Regions from separate parts of the Nocardia sp. NPDC004340 genome, predicted to be linked through region 2. Evidence: riboswitches for the same ligand, from Rfam matches in the RefSeq annotation. Region 2 holds a riboswitch; the other holds the start of a gene.
What was found. Region 2 has a riboswitch for S-adenosylmethionine ahead of ACWEOI_RS00415 (bifunctional o-acetylhomoserine/o-acetylserine sulfhydrylase). Riboswitches for the same ligand answer to the same signal wherever they lie in the genome.
Positions count from the first base shown of each region.

Region 1: it holds a riboswitch for S-adenosylmethionine, as region 2 does, so the genes downstream of both, ACWEOI_RS20615 (AfsA-related hotdog domain-containing protein) here and ACWEOI_RS00415 (bifunctional o-acetylhomoserine/o-acetylserine sulfhydrylase) in region 2, are expected to answer to the same signal.

Region 1 is NZ_JBSGDW010000004.1:852,669-860,079, reverse strand. It holds gene ACWEOI_RS20625 (hypothetical protein) at 1-263, shown strand, start outside; gene ACWEOI_RS20620 (MFS transporter) at 407-1,630, shown strand; SAM riboswitch class IV at 1,669-1,778, shown strand; gene ACWEOI_RS20615 (AfsA-related hotdog domain-containing protein) at 1,792-2,580, shown strand; gene ACWEOI_RS20610 (HAD family hydrolase) at 2,577-3,296, shown strand; gene ACWEOI_RS20605 (hypothetical protein) at 3,290-4,135, shown strand; gene ACWEOI_RS20600 (DoxX family protein) at 4,142-4,468, opposite strand; gene ACWEOI_RS20595 (hypothetical protein) at 4,735-5,370, shown strand; gene ACWEOI_RS20590 (hypothetical protein) at 5,447-6,103, shown strand; gene ACWEOI_RS20585 (NADP-dependent oxidoreductase) at 6,107-7,120, opposite strand; gene ACWEOI_RS20580 (LmeA family phospholipid-binding protein) at 7,229-7,411, shown strand, end outside.
Region 2 is NZ_JBSGDW010000001.1:82,644-90,054, reverse strand. It holds gene ACWEOI_RS00425 (hypothetical protein) at 1-133, opposite strand, end outside; gene metX (homoserine O-acetyltransferase MetX) at 392-1,555, opposite strand; gene ACWEOI_RS00415 (bifunctional o-acetylhomoserine/o-acetylserine sulfhydrylase) at 1,552-2,901, opposite strand; SAM riboswitch class IV at 2,998-3,109, opposite strand; gene ACWEOI_RS00410 (TetR/AcrR family transcriptional regulator) at 3,143-3,880, opposite strand; gene ACWEOI_RS00405 (MFS transporter) at 4,107-5,513, shown strand; gene ACWEOI_RS00400 (hypothetical protein) at 5,629-6,249, shown strand; gene ACWEOI_RS00395 (BTAD domain-containing putative transcriptional regulator) at 6,299-7,411, shown strand, end outside.

The DNA.
Region 1 (7,411 bases), on a different contig from region 2:
GCAAGGACTTCTACACCGGTCCCACCGGCGGCTACCTGCAGAACCGCCTGACCCCCGCGGGTCTGGAAGCCTGGCCCGCCACTGTCTATACCGGGCCGTCCGTCGTCGACGGCGAGCCCACCTGGATCCTCGACTACGCCCCGTCCCCGACCCCGTTCGTGTACGACGAGATCCGCCAAGTCACCCCCGGCGTCTGGCTCGGCTACACGTGGATCCGCGTGGGCGGCAACTTCGTACCGCAGTTGAGTTTCATCCTGGCCTGAGCCGTCCGGCGGCTTCGGATCAGCGCGCACGTAACCGTCGTGCCCGGTGGTCTCGGATTGATAGACGTGGACTCCGTTGCCCACGAAAGGAATTCGATGACCACCTCGTTGTTTCTCCCTGCCCGCGTCCGGGTCGTGTGGTCATGAGCGCGCCCGCGGAGACCGAGGCGTGGGCGCCGGTCGGGCGCACCGTGGGCGCGGTGTGCGCGGTCGGGATCCTCGTGGTCGGGCAGTTGTACGTGGTCCTGCCGGTGCTGAATCGGCTGGCGGCGGACTGGGATACCTCCAAATCCGCGGCAACCTGGACGACCACGGCCTTCGGGCTGGCCTACGGGGCGGGCTTCCTGGTGACCGGGCCGCTGTCGGACCGGTGGGGGAGACGGCCGGTGATCGTCGGCGGGCTGGCGGCCACTGTGGTGAGCACCCTGCTGGTGGCGGCCGCATCGGGTCTGGTGGCCGGGCTGTCGGCGCGAATCCTGCAGGGGCTCACGGCGTCGTTCTTCGCCCCTGCGGCGTTCGCCTATCTGTCGGAGCGGATCGCGCCGGAGCGCAGGATCTTCGCGCTCACCTGCCTGACGAGCTCGTTCCTCGGGGCGGGGGTGGTGGCGCAGGTGCTGGCTCAGCTCATCGGGAACGCGCTGGGCTGGCACGCGATCTTCGTGGCCGGGGCCATCGCGTTCGCGGTCTCGGCGGTCGTGCTGTGGGTGGTGCTGCAACCGCCGGTCCGGTCGGCGGATTCCCTTGCGGACGAAGGTGATCCAGGAACCGGCGTTACGCCGCTGCGGTCGGTGTTCGCGCCGTTCGCGGATCTCCTGCGGCAATCCCGCCTCCTGCTCTTGTATCTGAGCTGCCTGGCGATCCTCGGCTCCTTCGTGGGCATCTACACCGGAATCCAGCTGGCCCCGCCCGAGGGTGTGGGCTCCGGCAATGGCGCGCTGCTCGCCCTGCGGGCCAGCGCGATTCCCGCCATGGTGGCGATTCCACTGCTGGCCGGACGGCTCGGCGGCATCGCCCCGGCCACCCGGCTGGTCGCCGCGCTGGGAGCCGCCGCGCTCGCCGTGGCTGTGACCGCGGTGCCGCTCGGCGGGGTCTGGGTGGCGGTCTGGTTGTTCGTGTTCGTCGCCGCCATCGCGGTGGCCGCCCCCGCCGCCGTCCAGACGATCACGGCCCGCGCGGGTGCGGCCCGCGGCGCGGCCACCGCGCTGTACACCTTCGCCCTGTTCGTCGGCGCGAGCGCGGGCCCGCAGCTGGCCAATCTCGTGGCCCGGCACGGCTATTCGGCGGTCGCCCTGGCCGTCGCGGCGCTCGCGGCGATCGGCGCCGCGCTTGCCGCCACGGCCGGGTTTCGATCGGCGTGGTTGAAATGATTCTCGAAAGTATCTGCCCCCCATACTGTTTCGCTCACGGTCATGAGTTCCAGCGCGAAGCCCCGGCTCGCTGGGCGGCAACCCTCCGGGCGGTGGGGTGCTCCGGGTGACGACCGGATGGCGGCGAGCGTCGCCATAAGCGTCTTGTTCTCGGAGGGAAAATGTCTGTAGCTCAGCTCGATTCGGCGTCCGCGACCGTGGCGGAGGCGACCGTCGGCGAGGTGTTGCTGGTGGCCGACCGGTTCCGCGGGATCGCCGCGGACGATCGTGCCTTCACCGTGTCCGGTCTGGTGGCCGCGCTGCGCGCGGGCCGCTGGCGGACGGCGGAGGAGCCGTTGACCGTACGGCTCGGGCAGGGGGTCACCCGCCACGATCTCGACTACGTCGAGCATGTGGCGATCGTGCACGCCCCGGCGGGCTTACGGGTGGCCGGGGCGGTCGCCGAACCGGCCCCGCGCCATCAGGTGCACAAGTATCAGCACTCGAATGTGCTGCTGGCCGGGCTGGTCCGGGAATCGGAGACCGTGTTCCGGGCGGATTTGCGGATCCACGGCGACAACGAACTACTGCTCGACCATCAGACCGGCGAGCATGTGCAGGGGATCGTGATCGTGGAGGCGGTGCGCCAGCTGTTCCTCGGCGCGTTCGAGCTGGAGTACGGCCGCCGCTGGCCCGAACAGCACTTCTACATCGTGTGGAACAGCATCGAATTGGAGTTCAAGTCCTTCCTGTTCCCGCTGCCCGCCACCCTGCACGCGACGCTGACCCCGGTGTCCATCGATGATCCGGGGAAGCTGGAATTCAGCATCGAGGTGGAGGTGCGTCAGCTCGGCCGCGCCGTCGCCACCACCCGGATCGGCTACGCCGCCCTGCCCAACGAACGCATCTCGCAGATCGAACGGCACAAGGCGGCCAAGGCGATCGCGGCCTACCTCGACGAGGTGGCATGAGCGCGGGCGCGGCGTTCTTCGACGTCGACGAAACGCTGATCACCGTCAAGAGCATGTTCGCGTTCCTGCGGTTCTGGCTGGCCGAGAACGGGGACGACGGCGGCGAATACGCGCGACTGACCAGGGAGATCCAGCAACGGGCCGCGGCGGGCACACCGCGGGAGGAGGTGAATCGGCACTACTACCGGGCCTATCGCGGCGTCGAGGCCACGGCACTGGACGCGGCCGGGCAGCGCTGGTTCGCGGAATTCGCCGCGAGCGATACCGTCTACTACACCGACACCGTGGAAAGGCTGCGCGCACACCGCGATTCCGGGCACGCCACGGTGCTGCTGTCGGGCTCGTTCGGCGCGGCCGTGGAACCGGTAGCGGCGGCGGTCGGAGCCGACCACGTCATCACCACCGTGCCCGTCGCCGACGAGCACGGCGTGCTCACCGGCGAGGTGTGGCGGCCCATGATCGGCGGGGCCAAGGCCGCGGCAGTCACCGAGTTCCTGCGTGAACACGGGATCGCGCGGGAGCACAGTTACGGCTACGGCGATCACGCCAGCGACCTGCCGTTCCTGCGGGCCGTCGCGCACCCCGGCTATCGCGGTGACGACGCGGTGCTCGCCGTCCACGGCACCGGCTGGATCCACCTGTCCGACCGGGTCGGCGCGTCCGTCGACGACCCGGGCCGCCTTCTCTCCGACCAGGAAGTGCTCTCCGTATGGTGACCAAGCGCTACGAACTCACCCCGACCACCCAGGGGCCGTTGTACCCGCCGAGCGAAGTGCTCGACGCCGACGGCGATTTCATCGTCGTGGGATACCTGACCGTCCCTGGGCCCGGCGGCACCGTCACCCGGCGCTGGGGGCGGGCCATCGTCGCGGCCGACACGCCCGTGCCCGCCTTCGGCGAGCTGGCGGCGTACACGATCGTGCGGGAACTGCCCGACGAGTTGCCGGAGGAAGACGCGGCGGGGGTCCTGCACACGCTGCCGCTTCCGCTGCCCGCCAACAACTATCCGGTGGTCTTCGCGCCCGATCAGCTCCCCGAGGCCGCGAGCGTGACGCGGCCGAGCTACCCGTTCCACGAGACGCCCATCCCGGACTTCCGGCCCGAGGACGGACGCAAGCTGACCGGCCCGGTGACACTGGGGGACTGGCTGCGGGCACGCGGCGCCCTGGACGTGACCGTCGACCTGGACGATGCGCGGCAAGCGGAGTTCCGGTTCGAGTTCACCGGGCTCGTCCCGGATTCGCTGTACACGGTGATGTCCCTGCGCGCCAAGGACTTGGACCCGGACGCGCCCACCCGGCCCGGGCCGCTGGGTGTGCCCAATGTGTTCGTCACCGACGAACACGGCACCGCGAGCTACCGGGCGGTGCTGCCCAATCCGTTTCCGGATCCGGCGCTGCCGGGGGCGAACCGCATCATCAGCGTGGTTGTGCTCTGGCAGAGCTATCAGCAGAACTACGGCGGCGCGATAGGGCATTTCGGGTTGGGCGGTGATATCCACGCCCAGCTCAAACTGCCGGACCCGTCCTTCGACGAGTTCCTGACCACCGACTGAGGCCGATCACCGCGCGGCGCGGTACACCCGTCGCGCGGTGAGCACCAGCGGAATCTGCAGCGGGAGGCGGAGCAGGGCACCGGCTTTCAGCGGCAGGGCGCGGTCGCTGCTCAGCCAGTCGTAGGCCATGTACAGGTTGCCGGGGAAGACCGCGACGAAGAGCAGGGCGGCGAGCCGCGCGCCCAGGCCGCGGGTGCGCGGGATCGCGAGCAGGGCGCCCGCGGTGAGCTCGGCCGCGCCCGAAACGTGGGTGTAGGTGCGGGGTTCGCCCGGCAGCTGGGGCGGGATCAGGGTGTCGAAGGGCTTGGGCATGAGGAAGTGCAGGGCGCCCATGCCCAGCAGCAGGCCGGCGAGCGCGATGGCGCGACCCCGAATTCCATTGGTGTCGACCGGTTGGATTGTCGCCGGAGAGTGCGACAGATCTGCTGTCATTGGTGCAGCATAACTGGTTGGTATGTATTGCTCGGCGGGCGGCGGGATCCGCGTTTCCTCTCGGTGTGTCGTTGTGGGCGAGTGGCCGATCACCAAGGGATAGCGCACAATTAGGCTGCCGTCCGGGTCGAGCAGGGGATGTTATGAAGGCGCACAAGGGGCTTGCGATGGCCCTGCTGGTCCTGAGCATGACGATCGGATGCTCGAAGGAGGCCGCCCATCCGGCCAATGCGCCCGCCCAGGCGGTTCCGCAGCCCGCGCCCAAACAGAACAATTCCGCGATCCCGGTCGGGCCCGGACCCCAGGGCACCTACACCGTGCAGGCGCAGCCCGCGCCCGGCAGCTGCCACTACCGCAAGACCGCCGCGGGCGAGCCGCTGCCCGACCCGGCCTGCACGCCGGGCGCGCTGAATCCCACAGTGACAGCGGCCAATCTGGCCGACACCATCTGTAAGTCGGGATACACCGCCTCGATTCGGCCCAACAGCAATGTCACCGGCCGCGAGAAGACCGAGAACATCAAGTCCTACGGCTACAACGGCGACCCCCGCGACGGCGAGTACGACCATCTCATCTCCTTCGAACTCGGCGGCGACCCCAATGACGCGCGCAACCTGTGGGTCGAGCCGCCGTCCCCGGGGCACAAGGACGGGGCGGGCCCGAACAACCCCAAGGACGGCGTCGAGTCCAAGCTGCACACGCTGATCTGCGACGGCAAGGTCGCCCTCAGCGACGCGCAGGTCGCCATCGCGACCGACTGGACGACCGCACTCGCCACGGTGGGCTTCCCCGCCGGCAAGTGAATGCGGGGCGCGCGTCGCCCCCGGCGTGCCGCCGCGAAACCACCTCACGCTGGTGCCACCGGCCTACGATCGAACGATGCCGGCGTCGCAGGAGCGCTCGACCATGATCGAGGGCCGGGTCGTGCACAAGCTGAACAACGCCCTGGAGATCACCTTCAGTGTGGGGCCCGAGGACGCGCTCGCCACCGGGGTGCAGGGCGCGGGCAACGGGCTCGGGGCCAAGGCCGCCATCCTGTTCGGCTTCAAGAACGGCGGCACCGGCAGGCATCGCATCACCTACGCCGACGGATCGGTGGTGTGGGTGGAGTCCAAGGAGTCCGCGCCAACCGTCATCAGCCGCGGTGACGGCACCTCCATCGGCTCGATCCAGCGCGCCGACACCTCCACCGCCGTCGGATCCACGGCGGGAACGCTTTTCCATTTCGTGCCCGACCCGGACGAGCCCCGCACACCCGAACTGTTCCGGCTGCTCGTACTCGACCGCATGGGTGTGGAAGTCGGCCGGCTCGACGTGGTGCGCACCGCGGGCGGCTGGACCGTGGGGCGGCTGGTGAACGACCTCTACAACGAGTCGTTCTGGTGGGATCGAGCGGGCCAGCCGCTGCCGGTACCCATCCTGGGCACCCGGCTGTGGCTGAAACACCCGCTCGACCCCGTGGAACGCGATGTGCTGCTGGGGGTGTGCGTGGACATCGCGCTCGGGCTGCGGCCCTACATCAGCGCCATGCGCTAGGTGTCAGTCCGCGACCTTGATGATCAGCTTGCCGACGTTCTTGCCGGTGAGCAGACCCTGGAACGCCTCGACCGCGTTCTCCAGGCCGTCGACGATGTCCTCGAGGTAGGTGAGCTTGCCCTCGGCGATCCACTGCGCCGCGGTCGGCTGGAACGCGCCGATCTGATCCCAGAACTCCGACACGATGAAGCCGCGCACGGTCAGGCTCTTGCGCAGGATGTTCGAGGTGAGCAGCGGCAGCCGGTCCGGGCCGGGCGGCAGATCGGTGTCGTTGTAGTTGGCGACCAAGCCGCACAACGGAACCCGGGCATAGGTGTTCAGCCGCGGCAGCACCGCGTCGAACACCGCGCCGCCGACGTTCTCGAAGTACACGTCGATGCCGTCCGGGGTGGCGGCGGCCAGCTGCTCGGCGAAATCGGGTGCGCGATGGTCGATCGCGGCGTCGAAGCCGAAGCGGTCCCGCAGCAGCGCCACCTTCTCCGGACCGCCCGCGATGCCGACGGCCCGCGCGCCCTGGATCTTCGCGATCTGGCCGACCGTCGCGCCGACCGGGCCGGTGGCGGCCGCGACCACCACCGTCTCGCCCGGCTTCGGACGGCCGATGGTGAGCAGGCCGGTGTAGGCGGTCAGACCCGGCATGCCGAGCACGCCGAGCGCGGTGGTGAGCGGCACGGCGGCCGGATCCAGCTTCTGCAAGGCCTGCACGTTCTCCACCGAATGGGTCTGCCATCCGGCCCAGCCGAGCACGATATCGCCGGGTTGCAGTGCCGGATCGGTGGATTCGATCACCCGTGACACCGCGCCGCCGCACATGGTGTCGCCGACCTCGACCGGCGGCGCGTAGGACGGCGCGTCGCTCATCCGCCCGCGCATGTAGGGGTCCAGCGACAGATACAGCGTCTGCAACAGCGCCTCGCCCGGCCGCGGCGGCTCGAGCTCCACGGTCTCGGTCCGGAAGTTCTCCTGCTCGGGCATCCCGACCGGGCGGGAGGCGAGCACTATGCGGGTGGATTTCATGCCTACATTGTGGCGATTTCGTGGGGATTCGCGCCCGGGTTCCGCGTGCCCGTCCTCGTCACCGGGATTCGCCAGCATGATGGGTGGCATGGCTGAACAGATGAACACATGCGCGGACTGCTGATCCTGCTGGTCGTGCTGGCGATCGCGCTGATCGTCGGCGACCGCGTCGCGGTCGGCATGGCCCAGAACGAGATCGCCCGCCAGATCGCCGCCGACTACAAGCTGCCCGAGCAGCCCAAGGTCACCATCGGCGGATTCCCCTTCCTCACCCAGGCCGTGGATGGGACC
Region 2 (7,411 bases):
CGCGTCGCAGCACTTCCTGGTCCGGGAGTCTGTGCAGGACACGGAGTATGGCCGGGCGGAGTTCACGCTGCTCGTCCTCGGAGAGCAGATCGACGAGATCGCGGAGATCCATGTCATCGAATGCGGCGGTCATGCCGAATACATTACGGCTGATATGCCCGCTGCACACGTATTCCGGAACACCGGTTACGGAGGCGTCATGCGCGCGAAACCGAAAGCGCGTCAGGACAATTCACTGGAAACAGGCCCGATACGTCGCGTAACGTGCCGTCGGCTGTGGCAGCGGCCGGGCAGCGGACATACGGCATTCGGGCAGCGGCGACACCCTATTCGGGCAGCGGCGACACCGGCGCGATGGCAGCGGTGGCGCCGCCGTTCGGGCAGCGTCGGCTCAGTGACCCGACACGCGCTGGGCGCGGGCCAGTTCCATGGTCTCCAGCATGAGTTTGCCGACCGCCTCGGTCTCGGTCAGGAACCCGTCGTGCCCGTCCTTGGAGTGGATGACCTCGAGCCCCTTGGAACCGGGCAGCAGATCGGCCAGCTCCTGCTGGGTGCGCAGCGGGTAGAGCCGGTCCGAGTCCACCCCGCCGATCACGCACGGCACCGGCGTCGAGGCCAGCGCCGCCGCGACGCCGCCGCGGCCGCGACCTACGTCGTAGCGGTTCATGGCCTCGGTGAGCAGCACATAGGTGGCCGGATCGAAACGCGCGATCAGCTTGTCCGCCTGGTACTCCAGGTAGCTCTGCACCGCGTAGCGGCCGCCCGCGCGCGGATCCTCGTCGCCCTGGCCGTGGTTCTCGAAGCGGTGGTCGAGCTCGCCCTCGGTGCGGTAGGTCAGGTGCGCGATGCGGCGGGCGATGCCCATGCCGGTCATGGGCGCGCGCCCGGTGCCGTGGTAGTCGCCGCCCTGCCAGTCCGGATCGGCCTTGATGGCGGCGATCTGGGTGGTCTGGGTGCCGATCTGGTCGGCGGTGGCGCGCGCGCCGACCGCCAGCACCAGGGCCGCGCCGACCCGTTCGGGCCGGCCGATCATCCACTCCAGCACCCGCATGCCGCCCATGGAGCCGCCGATCACGGCGGCCAGGCGGTCGATGCCGAGCAGGTCGAAGAGCTTGGCCTCGGCGGTCACCTGGTCGCGGATGGACAGCGCGGGAAACCGGGTGCCCCACGGCTTCCCGTCCGGGGCCAGCGAGGCCGGGCCGGTACTGCCCTTGCAGCCGCCGAGCACATTGGTCGCGATGACACACCATTCGCGGGTGTCCACGGGCGCGCCGGGGCCGACGATGCCGTCCCACCAGCCGGCCTGGTTGTGGTGCACGTCGGCGGGGCCGACCACGTGCGAGTCGCCGGTCAGCGCGTGCTCCACGAGCACCACGTTGTCCGCGTTCGCCGATAGTTCGCCCCACCGCTGGACGGCCAGCGTGGCGTCGGGGATCACGGCCCCGTTCTCGAGTTCCACATCGCCGATGGCGATGCTCCCGAGCGTCCCGTCGGGCGGCGGCAGCAACAGCTCCGCCGCGTGCCGGGACGTTCGCGATTCGATGTTCACGGTCAACTTGCCGCCGCCGTCAGTCCGGCGCGCAGATCCGCCAGGATGTCGCCGATGCCCTCGATGCCCACGGCCAACCGCACCAGACCAGGCGTGACGCCGGAGGCCAGCTGCTCGGCCGGGGTCAGCTGGGAATGCGTGGTGGATGCCGGGTGGATGACGAGCGAGCGCACATCCCCGATGTTAGCGACATGGCTATGGAGCACCAGCGCCTCCACGAACTTCTTGCCCGCGTCGACTCCGCCGGCCAGCTCGAAGGACACGATGGCGCCCACGCCCTTCGGTGCCAGCTGTTTGCCCCGCTCGAACCACGGCGAACTGGGAAGTCCGGCGTAGTAGACCTTCTCGACACCGGGCTGCCCGGCGAGGAACTCGGCCACCGCCTGCGCGTTGGCCACGTGCCGCTCGATGCGCAGGCTCAGCGTCTCGAGACCCTGCGCGATGAGGAACGCGTTGAACGGCGACACCGCCGCGCCCAGGTCGCGCAGCAGCTGCACGCGGGCCTTGAGCGCGTAGGCCGGAGCGCCGAGGTCGGCGAAGACCGCGCCGTGGTAGCTCGGGTCGGGGGTGGTGAAGCCGGGGAAGCGGGACTCGCCCGCCTCGTTCTTCACCGTCCAGTCGAAGGAGCCGCCGTCGACGATCACGCCCGCGACCGCGGAACCGTGTCCGCCCAGGTACTTGGTGGCCGAGTGCACCACGATGTCCGCGCCCAGCGCCAGCGGCTGGATCAGGTACGGGGTGGCGACGGTGTTGTCCACGATGAGCGGCACCCCGGCGGCGTGCGCGACCTCGGCGATGCCCGGAATGTCGAGGACCGAGCTGCTCGGGTTGGCGACGGTCTCGCCGTAGAACGCCTTGGTGTTGGGTCGCACCGCCGCACGCCACTGCTCGAGGTCGTCCGGGTCCTCGACGAAGCTGACCTGGATGCCCAGCTTGGGCAGCGAGTAGTGCAGCAGGTTGTAGGTGCCGCCGTACAGGTGCGGGCTGGCCACGATGTGGTCCCCGGCCTCGGCGAGATTCAGGATCGCGTAGGTCTCCGCGGCCTGTCCGGAGGCCAGCAGCAGCGCGGCAACACCACCCTCGAGGGCGGCGATGCGCTGTTCCACCGCGTCCTGGGTGGGGTTCATGATGCGGGTGTAGATATTGCCCGGCTCGGCGAGTCCGAACAGCGCGGCGGCGTGGTCGGTGTCGCGGAACGCGTAGGACGTGGTCTGGTAGATGGGCAGGGCGCGGGCTCCGGTGGCGGAATCGGGAGCCTGGCCGGCGTGAATCTGCTTGGTCTCGAAGGACCAGTTGGCCGGATCCAGGGTGCCGTCAGCGGGGACGGCCGCGGGCGCGGTCGAGTCACTCATGTGTTCTGCTCCAAAAACAAGGTCGCCGAATGGCGGAAGTTTGACGTTATCGAGAAGCGAATGGGCTTCGACAACAACACATTTCGGTAGACCTCCTAGTTGCGCTTGCGTTCGGCCCTCGAACGCCCGGTCTGCACCCGGAGCACCCCACCGCAGCTGGAGGGTTGCCGATCAGCAAGCCGGGGCCTTAACGCTGATGCTCTTGACCTAATGCGGGATTCTAGCGGCCGTCCGGCCCGATCTACGCAGTGGGGTTTGTCGCATTCTCGGTGGTATTTCCCCCGTTTACGGGGGGAAATAGCGTTGTCGCACCACAACAGACCCGCCGGAATTCGTCGAATGCCGCCTGGACGCTGTCGGCGAGCATGCGGGCGGTGGTGACGGTGGTGCAGTCCGGGAACTCGTCGCTGTCCTCGAACTCGCATTCCATGCCGACCCGCACGATGCCGTGCCAGGTGGTGGCGATGAGCCGCACGGTCAGGTGGTCCTCGGGCAGTCCCAGGCGTTCGGCCAGCACCTCGGACATGGCCCGGGTCTTGGTGTCGGCCGATTCCATGCTGAGCGCGCGCACGGCGACGCTGTCGCGGGTGATGCGCTGCATCTGCTGGAACCAGCGGAACGGCACGGGCGCGTCGGAGTCGATGATCTGCTCCACGACCGCGAGGAACGCGCCGAGCAGCGCTTCCATCTCGTCGCCGGTGACGGGCTGGGCGCGCAGCTGATCGGCGAGGGCCTGTCCCCAGCCCTCGATGGGGGCGATGACGATCGCCTCCTTGCTGTCGAAGTACCGGTTCACGGTGCGCGGGGAGACGTCGGCGGCGTCGGCGATCTGCTCGACGGTGGTGGCGTCGAAGCCCTGTTCGCCGCACAACCGCAGGGCGACGTCGATGATCCGGGTCCTGGTCTGCTGCTTCTTGCGTTCACGCAGGCCGGGGCGGTGACGCGAGATCACACCGATGTGACTTGACAACTCCGACATCCCTCCATCGTAGGTCCTTCCTGCGTTTTCCTGTCCCAGTATGACAACTGTCGCGCTGCGACATTTTTCCCTTGACGCCAATTGTCGGTGGGGGTCACTATGGTGGAGCTGCCTTCGAACTCCAGAGGAGAGGCTCATGACCGTAGCGACGGACGCTCTCGGTACAGACGAAAAAGCAAGTCCCGCACAAGATTCCAGGCGTTGGTGGGCGCTCGGCGTAATCGCCATGGCACAGCTGATGGTGGTCCTGGACGCAACGATCGTCACCATCGCCATGCCGTTCGCGCAGCAGGATCTGCACATCAGCGACGGTGACAAGCAGTGGATCTTCACCGCGTACACCCTGATCTTCGGCGGTCTGCTGCTGCTCGGCGGCCGCCTCGCCGACTACCTGGGCCGCCGCCGGATCCTCATGGTCGGCCTGATCGGCTTCGCCGCGGCCTCCGCGCTGGCCGGTCTCGCCCAGAACCAGGCCGAACTCTTCGCGGGCCGCGCGCTGCAGGGCGCGTTCGGCGCGCTGCTGGCCCCGGCGGCGTTGTCGCTGGTGTCGGTGACCTTCACCGAGGCCAAGGAACGGGCCCGGGCCTTCGGCGTGTTCGCCGGTGTGTCGGCGGCGGGCGCCGCGCTCGGCCTGATCGCCGGTGGCGCTCTCGTCGAGTACGCGAACTGGCGCTGGTCGCTGCTGGTGAACACCCCGGTCGCGCTGCTCGCCCTGGCCGGCGCGTTCGCCTTCGTGGTCAAGGATGTGCCCGCACCCCGCACCGGCGGCTACGACCTGCCCGGCGCGGTCACCGTCACCCTCGGCCTGATCTCCATCGTGTACGGCTTCAGCCGCGCGGCCTCCGACGGCTGGACCGCCTCCACCACGCTGGCCCTGTTCGTGGTGGGTGTGGCGCTGCTGGCGGCGTTCGTGGCCATCGAGGCCCGGACCGCGAATCCGCTCCTGCCGCTGCGTATTCCGGGTGAGATCAACCGCGGCGGGTCGTATCTGATCGCGCTGCTGGTGCCGATCGCCATGTTCGCCATGTTCCTGAACCTGAGCTTCTACCTGCAGATCGTGGAGCACTACTCGGCGCTGAAGACGGGTGTGGCGTTCCTGCCGTTCCCGGCGGGCATCGTGGTGTCGGCGGGTATCGCCTCGGCGGTGCTACCGAAGATCGGGCCGCGGCCGCTCATGCTGGCGGGCTCGGTGCTGGGCGCGGCGGGCCTGGTGTGGCTGTCGCGGCTGGAGTACGGCGACAGCTACGCGACCGCCCTGCTGCCCGCCATGATCCTGATCGCCCTGGGCATGGGTGCGCTGTTCGTGTCCATGCAGACCACCGCGCTGCACCAGGTCGACGCCGAGGATTCGGGCGTGGCCAGCGCGCTGCTGAACGCCGCCCAGCAGGTGGGTGGTTCCATCGGCACCGCGCTGCTGACCACCATCTCGGTCCAGGTGGCCGAGCGGTACGTGCGCAACAACGTGACCGTCGACCACGTGATGGAGCGGGCCTCGATCCACTCCTACAACGTGGCGTTCCTGATCGGCGCGATCTTCTTCGCGCTGTGCGTTCCGATCGCGGCGTTCATGGTCCGGGACAAGCCGCAGAACCTGCTCGAGGGTGACGAGCACGCCGTGCACGTGGGCGTGTGAGCCACCGCCGGTGATTCCGCACCGTGCCCGCCGCGAGTCTCGCGGCGGGCACGCGTCGTTTCGGCCGCAAGTCGGCGGCAAGTCGCGGTGCATTGCCCCGGCCGACAGTACGACCATGACGATGACGAAAGTGCCCACCGCGACTGATCCCGACCTCCGGCTGCGCGCGGGCGCGCTGATCGCCGGGGGCGTGCTGTTCGCCGTGGGCAATGCCCTGCACCCGCTGGAACACTCCGAGGCGGCCGAACAGTCCGCCACCTGGGCCGCCGCCCACCTGACCTTCGGCACGGGCGCGGTGCTGATGGCGGTCGGCCTGCCGGTGCTGCTCACCGCCTGGCGCGATGGGAAGGGTTGGCCCGCAAAGGTTTCCGCGGCCGCCCGGGTCCTGCTGTTCGTCGGGCTCACGGTCGCGATCCCGATCGGCGCGTATCACGAGGTCTATGTCGCCTCGCGGCTGTCGCACCACGAGCAAACCGCCATCGAGGAGGCCGCGCTCCCGGTCAACGGGCCGCTCGCCGCCGCCTTCCTGGTGGGTTTCCTGCTGCTGGCCGGGTGTGCGCTCGCCGCCCCGCGTCCGCTGCTCGGCCGGGTGGGCGCGGTGGTGCTGATCGTCGCGGTGCTCGCGATGGCCGGGGCCGAAGGGCTTCCGGGGGCGGAGGGCTGGTGGATCATTCCGGGGACGATCGGGGTCGGACTGGTGCTCGCGCTGGCCGGAGTGCGCGCGCTCCGATCGTGAGGCTCGCCGCGGCGGTTACGGTCCGGCTGTCGCAGGCGATGTATCACCCGTGGTTTTCGTGGAAGTGCTGGGCGCACTACGGGTGACGGTGGATGGTCGGCCCGCCCCTTTGCGCGGGCCGAGGCAGGGGGCGGTGCTGGCGCGCCTGGTTTCGGCCGGGGGCGAGGTGGTTTCGGCGGATCGGCTCATCGAGGATCTGTGGCAGGGGGAGCCGCCGCCGAAGGCCTCGGGAGCGTTGCAGGCGCACATCTCGTATCTGCGGCGGTCCTTGGAGCCGGATCGGCCGCCGCGCGCGCCCGCGGGTGTGCTCGTGTCGCAGACCCCCGGATACGCGCTGCGCCTGCCGGTTTCGGCCGTGGACGTCTGGCATTTCGACCACCTGGTGTCCACCGCCGCCACCGAATCCGATCCGGCCGCCCGCCACCGCCTCCTCGATTCCGCGCTGGCGCTGTGGCGGGGTCCCGCGTATGCCGCCTACGCCGACGCGGCCTGGAGTGCCGCCGATATCGCCCGCCTCACCGATAGGCGCTGGACCGCCGTGGAACAGCGGGCCGATGCCGCCCTCGCCCTGGGCCGCCCGGAGGAGGCCGTCGCGGCCCTGCGCCGCCTGGTCGACGAACACCCCGAACGGGAGGCCGCCGTCCGGCTGCTGGCCCTCGCGCACTACCGCCAGGGCCGCCAGCTCGACGCTCTCGCCACCCTGCGTGACCTCCGTGCCACCCTCAACACCGAATTCGGCATCGACCCCAGCCCGCCCGTGCGCGAGCTGGAAGCCGCCATCCTCGCGCACGACCCGGCCCTCACCCTGCCCACGCCCGCCGAGCCGGTCGCCGCGGAATCAGGCTCGACCCGTTCACATTCCACCGACCTCGCGGCGACGGTCACATCGGTAGTGCCCGATCGGCCGGACCCCGTGCCGCCGATGTCCGCCCCGGTCGGCTACGCGGGCCAACGCTCGGCGCTGCTGTCCGCCGCCCGCGAAGCCGCGGACGGCCGCAGCCGATTGGTGTGGCTGGAAGGCGAGGCGGGAGCCGGTAAGACGACGCTGGTGCGGTCGGTCGCCGACGAGCTGGCCGCCGCCGGCTGGCGGACCGCGGTCGGACGGTGCCCCGAGGTCGACGGCGCTCCGGCGGCCTGGGCCTGGATGGAATTGACCGGTGAA